DNA from 2 places in the Paenibacillus sp. FSL K6-1096 genome. Region 2 is predicted to be linked to the other one. Evidence: a T-box and tRNA genes for the amino acid it is inferred to sense, from the RefSeq annotation. Region 2 holds a T-box; the other holds one or more tRNA genes.

Region 1 (3,140 bases), 2.7 Mb from region 2:
CTCTCCGGCCCTTAAGCGCCCGTCCGACGAGCCGCTCATTGCCCCCGAAGCGCTGCTGCAGGAACTCACCATAGATATCCGCTGTGTCCAGCAGAGTTACTCCCAGGTCAAGAGCGCCATGAATGGTCTGAACCGACTCCTCATTATCCGGCATCATCATCGTTCCAAGCCCCATCGCCGATACGTTCAGTCCTGTACTGCCTAGTGTTCTGGTTTGCATAAGATGGTCTCCCTCTTTCCCCTGTAAAAGATCTTGTAAACATGTTCTTATTCTAACTGCCCAGCCGCAGAGCAGCCACAGTACGTTCATGCTAGTAAGATTATTACCAGGGAGAAGCAGATCTGTAAGCCCAGCGTCACCAGATTCTAGTCTCTTAGACGGAGACAGGCGTGTAGATACATACATGCACACCCGGATGATCCGCCAGATTCGCCATAGAATTGATATCATAAGTGACCGGCTGATTCGTACCAGAACCCAGGATGACTACACGGTTCACCCTCTTATGCTGGATATCGTGCTGCTTCCACATCGCGGCGAAGTCTGCGCTCTCCTTACAGAGCTGCCCGACCATCTCCTTATACCAGGGATCATGCAGGTTCAAGTCATAATAGGTCCGGTATACCGCCACTGAATGGAGAGCGAATTCCTCCCAGTTCAGCATCCGCCGCCGCAGCTCCGGATCAAGGAACAGCTGGCGCATCATAACACGCTCTGAAGCAGGCCGGCTCCCGAAATCACAGAGGACTTCACACGCCTGGTCATTCCAGGCCAGAATCTCAGACCGCTCATTCGTAATAAAAGAAGGATATGACAGTTGACGGATAATGTCCCGCCACTGCGGATTCAGCTCCTGATTCCGCTCATTAGCTTCATTAATAGAAGCAAGAGTATCCGGCAAGCCCGGATTCCACAACTCAAACAGATGCTTCCGCTCATCTGCCGACAACCGCAGGGCCTGACTCAGACTCTCCATGACCTCTCTGGAAGCGGTAACCTCCCTGCCTTGTTCGAGCCAGGTATAATAAGTGCTGCTAAGACCCGCCAGCACCGCAACCTCCTCCCGCCGCAGCCCCGGTGTTCTGCGCTGACTGCCCGTTTCCCTGATCCCCACCGCCTCAGGCTGGAGGCGGTCCCGGCGGGATCTAAGGTATTCGCCAAGGCGCTTAAACCTCGTAATCTCTTGAGTCATGAGCCTGGTCTCCTCTCAAAGCTTGCTGATATATTCGTTCACTCTGCCTAATAAGACAGGGTATATTCCCGGATACGTCACCGCCTGCGGCAGCTCGCTGAAGCTTCGGATCTCTTCCATTTCATACTCCGGCAAGGGTCCAAACTTCTCCACAGCCGCAAAATATAACATCCCATAGCTCTCTGGCAGCTCTGCACTACTAACCGAATAGACGCACAACGGTTGCAGCGTATATTCTTCAGCACCCGTCTCTTCATACAGCTCTCTTACCGCAGCTTCATCAGGGGTCTCCCCGGGCTCAATATGCCCGCCGGCACATTCCCAGGTTGTACGCTCCCGGTGCCGCACCAGCACCCAATCCTCACCTTGCTTCATAAAGATTACCACATATTTGAGGCTAACCTCAGAAGGTTTCGCCTCGTGCAGCGTTACAATCATCATCGGATTCCACCCTTTTTTTCAATATGTATAATGGATTGAATGAGAGGTTCTTCCAGTCAACCGTTATGATTGTATTATAGTATTAAGGTGGTGTCGTGCTATTTTCTCACTACTATTAGTCAGAGTATAAAGCCTTAGCCAAGAGGAGCGTAAAATTTTATTTGGTATAAAGTTCTACAGTCAGATGTAAAATAAAATTCAAAAAACAAAAAAAGAAAGCCTTATAAAGCAAGGCTTTCTTCGCGTATAGGACGGATGGGGTTCGAACCCATGACCCCTACCCTGTCAAGATAGTGCTCTCCCGCTGAGCTACCGTCCTGCAACGAAATTTATAATAACACAGGACGTAAGGGGAAGGCAAGTTATTTTTATAATATCGCGGAAACAGCGTTATCCCTTACTAGTTTTTATTGCAACGGTGTTAACCTCCCAATCTCTTCTACCGTGAGACCAGACGCCTCAGAAATAACAGATAGCTCTATGCCTAAAGCAAGTAATTTTTGAGCTATTTCTTTTTGAGCTTTTTCCTTCCCCTTGGCTTCCGCCACTTTAGCTGCCTCATACATGGAGGCCTCGTCGTGCAAATAGCGTTGACGCGCCTCGTATTGTCTGCGGGCCTCTTCGTTCTGACTCAGAAACTCCAACGTATTCATGGCTTTTTTCAACACAGGTTCGTTCATCGTCAGCACCTCCCATTTGGTTTGGTCAACTCCCTTAAGGAATAACAGCCAATTTACCAGTCCACCTTGTTCCAGGGATACCGCTTGTTCATCCAGCTTCGGCAACTCCAGGAAGTGAATCTCAATGTCGTCAAGCAGAGGAATTCCCGTGCGGTCCTCCCGCAAATGAAAGACATTGTGATAAAGAGTATTCGCCAATAGAGCAAAGTTAATAATATTGATGGTCACACACCGTTTTAACTGGCTGTATGGCTGACTCTCCTGCAACTGAGTCGAATACTGTTTGCTCCAATAATAGAGCGTTCTTTTCTCCGTATCGTATTTATTAAACAACTGCATCTCAATATTAATAATTTCGCCCTCGGTCGTTTTGGCCCGAATATCAAGAATAGACTGCTTATCGCGAGGTGAATCCTTGTCTGTATAAGGGTTTAGGAGAATAATATCACTTAGCGGAGGTTTTCCATTTTATTCCTTTTATACCATTATCACCTACCATTTACCTAAACGTCATCGTCATCCGCTTATCCACCAATACAATGCCGTTTGCAACCCCCTTACCGTCGAACATGGCTGATATCACATATATTTTGGTATCGTCTTCGGATTTCGCTGCCCACTCTTTTTCCTGCAAATAGCGCTTGTTCCTTGAATCGTATGCGTAATCCAGGTTGCTCTCCATATCCTTCAGATATTGATCCCCATAGACTTGTTTGAAATCATCTTTGGACATGCCAATTTTGAAGCCGCCGGCGGTTTCATACGCATCTTTGGATTCCTTCCCCAGCGTAATGCCTGCCACCTTATCCTCACGGTACATTATGCT
Region 2 (3,140 bases):
CACCCGGGAGCTGTCGATGTACAACCGCCTCTCCGGGCAGGTCGTGGAAGAGGGACAGGTGCTGTATATTCCCTGAGCTTGGCTCGCGTGAGACGAAAATGCAGAATTGTAACAGGAAGGGCCCCTGCCTTATGGACGGGGCTGTTTCTGTTTTTGTGTGTGACGGCGTCTGTTGAGGCGGATAGGTGCTTGTGCGGAATGTATGTGGAAAACCGAACATATTCGGCGTGTCGGAGGTGCGTGGGCGGAATGTAATCGAAAAACCGATCATATTTGGCGTGGCGCGGGTGCGTGGGCCCAATGTAATCGAAAAACCGATCACATTCGGCTTGGCGGGGGCGCGTGGGCCCAATGTAATCGAAAAACCGATTACATTGGGCGTGGTGTGGGTGCGTGGAGCAAATGTAATCGAAAAACCGATTACACCCGGCCAGCGCGAGGTGATGAGCTGTATCTCCGCCCTTGGTTTACAAACCATGTAGCCGGGGGTAATAGTCCCTAACCGGCATTACATACATCACAGAACGTGGCAGCTCTGCGCCGGAATCCCCCACCTCTGAAAGGATGAGAGATCCAGATGAAGAGAAAAGTTACGGCTACTGCGGCCGCACTCGGCTTAACGCTGGCTGTGTCCGCTGGTGCCTATGCCGCCGGCGGTCTGCAGCAGATCAAAGCGGCGCTGAACAACAAGATTGGAATCGTCGTGAACGGCCAAGCCTATACGCCTAAGGACGGCAACGGTAAAACGCTTGCCCCGATCACGTATAACGGTATCACTTATCTGCCGGTACGCTCGATTGGTGAAGCGCTGAACACCCCGGTCACCTACGATGCCGCAACCAGCAAGGTCATTATCGGCGGCGGTTCTGCGTCTACGGGCACTTCCACAGGCGGCACCTCCGCAGGAACGGCCACGGAAGCCGTAAAGCGTCCGAAGAGCCTGCCGGCGGACTTCCCGCTTCCCGCCGATGCCAAAATCTATGATCTGATCGAAGGCTCGGCGACCGGCAAGCCGTCCGCTACCTTCAGCTACACCACCAAGCAGGGGCTGGAGGCGCTGGGCAATACGTATAAGGACTATTTCGCCCAAAAGGGCGCCACGTCCAAATCGGAAGAAGTCTCTGCAGCTGCCTTCCAGATTATTGATTCAGGAAGCACGTTTGCTGTTACCTTGGACGGGGCTCCCGGAACGGGCAGCCGCCAGGGCTTCAATGTGGTTCAGGTGATCTGGAGCGGGGAGTAAGCCTTAAGTTTCATCCGTTGACAGGTTTGTGTATATGCTGGTTGACTAGGGATAATACTGAAGGTATTATTGTACTAAGTAATAACTAGCATAAAGACTGGGAACGGGAAGAGTAGGCGGTCAGCCCTTCAGAGAGCGGAATGGTAGTTGCTGTGAATTTCCGCAGGATGCAGCCCCCGAAGTCGCCCCGGAGTTGCCCTTCTGAGCCTGCCATTGAAGAGCGGGTTAGGATGTGGCCGGATGCAGCCGTTATCTGCATGAGTGTCGCGCTAAGCTTGAAGCGCCCGTCCGGGAGCTTGGAGCAGCTTTGCTGCTTTGTATTGGCGCGAAACAAAGGTGGTACCGCGAAAGAATGGCCTTTCGTCCTTTGAGACGAAAGGTCTTTTTGTATTTCCAGACCATAATGCGTTATTTCATTATCCAAATTGGAGGGTTCACAATGGCTGATAACAACATGGCAGCGGAGCTGCCGAACCAGCAGGAAGCGGCAGAGGCCGCCGGGACGGCTGATCACAAGCAGAGCGACATGCCGACTACATACAACCCGGGGGCGGCAGAGAAGAAATGGTATAGCTACTGGATGGAGAACGGCTTCTTTGAAGCAGGCAAACGGCCGGATGCGGAGCCTTACAGCATCGTGATTCCGCCGCCGAATGTTACAGGGATGCTGCATATCGGACACGCGCTGGATTTCACGATCCAGGATGTGCTGATCCGCACCAAGCGGATGCAGGGCTATGATACTCTCTGGCTGCCGGGTACGGACCATGCCGGAATCGCTACACAGACTAAGGTAGAGCAGAAGCTGCGCGGGCAGGGCATTTCCCGCCATGATCTGGGACGCGAGAAGTTCCTGGAGCAGGTGTGGGCCTGGAAGGATCAGTATGCAGAGACCATCCACGAGCAGTGGGCCAAAATGGGCCTATCGCTGGACTATTCCCGCGAGCGCTTCACACTGGATGAAGGCTTGACCAAGGGGGTACGCCAGGTTTTTGTTGAACTGTACCGCAAAGGTCTGATCTACCGCGGCAAGCGCATTATCAACTGGGACCCTTCCGCCCGGACGGCACTGTCTGACATCGAGGTTGAATACAAGGAAGTGAACGGGCATCTGTATCATCTGCGCTATCCGCTTAAGGACGGCAGCGGCTTCATCACCGTAGCCACCACCCGGCCCGAGACGATGCTGGGCGATACAGCGGTAGCGGTTCACCCTAAGGATGAGCGTTACAAGGATCTGATCGGCAAGACCCTGATTCTGCCAATTATCGGCCGGGAGATTCCGGTGGTTGCCGATGAATATGTAGACAAAGAGTTCGGCAGCGGTGCAGTCAAAATTACACCTGCACACGATCCGAATGACTTCGAGGTAGGCCAGCGCCACAATCTGCCGCAGATCAACGTGATGGATGAGGGGGGCATCATGAATGAGGAAGCGGGGCCGTATCAGGGCCAGGACCGCAGTGAATGCCGCAAGAATATTGTGGCGGACCTGAAGGAGCAGGGAGTTCTGATCTCCATCGAGGATCATGTACACCAGGTAGGTCACAGCGAGCGCTCCGGCGCGGTAGTCGAGCCTTATCTGTCCACCCAGTGGTTCGTCAAAATGCAGCCGCTAGCTGAAGTAGCCATCCAGGCGCAGAAGGATAACAACGGCGTTCAATTTGTGCCTGAACGGTTCGAGAAGACTTACCTGAACTGGATCGAGAATGTACGCGACTGGTGTATCTCCCGCCAGCTGTGGTGGGGTCACCGGATTCCGGCCTGGTATTCGGAGTCAACCGGTGAAGTCTTCGTTGCCTACAGTGAAGAGGAAGCCCGTGAGATGAGCGGCGGCCTTGATGATCTGAAGCAGGATGAGGATGTGCTGGATACCTGGTTCAGCTCCAACCTGTGG

The links. A T-box is a leader RNA that pairs with one kind of tRNA and senses whether it is charged. The one in region 2 lies ahead of MHI24_RS09390 (valine--tRNA ligase), so its partner is inferred to be a tRNA-Val.
Region 1: it has a tRNA-Val gene. The T-box ahead of MHI24_RS09390 (valine--tRNA ligase) is inferred to sense a tRNA for this amino acid. The anticodon was not compared.

The regions. Positions count from the first base shown of each region.
Region 1 covers NZ_CP150274.1:6,628,424-6,631,563, reverse strand. The annotation lists gene MHI24_RS29050 (aldo/keto reductase) at 1-220, opposite strand, end outside; gene MHI24_RS29045 (helix-turn-helix transcriptional regulator) at 375-1,193, opposite strand; gene MHI24_RS29040 (NUDIX domain-containing protein) at 1,209-1,634, opposite strand; tRNA gene MHI24_RS29035 (tRNA-Val) at 1,882-1,953, opposite strand; partial or broken gene MHI24_RS29030 (Rpn family recombination-promoting nuclease/putative transposase) at 2,042-2,779, opposite strand; gene MHI24_RS29025 (lipoprotein) at 2,814-3,140, opposite strand, start outside.
Region 2 covers NZ_CP150274.1:2,142,119-2,145,258, reverse strand. The annotation lists gene MHI24_RS09400 (LysM peptidoglycan-binding domain-containing protein) at 1-76, shown strand, start outside; gene MHI24_RS09395 (stalk domain-containing protein) at 578-1,243, shown strand; T-box leader at 1,334-1,614, shown strand; gene MHI24_RS09390 (valine--tRNA ligase) at 1,770-3,140, shown strand, end outside.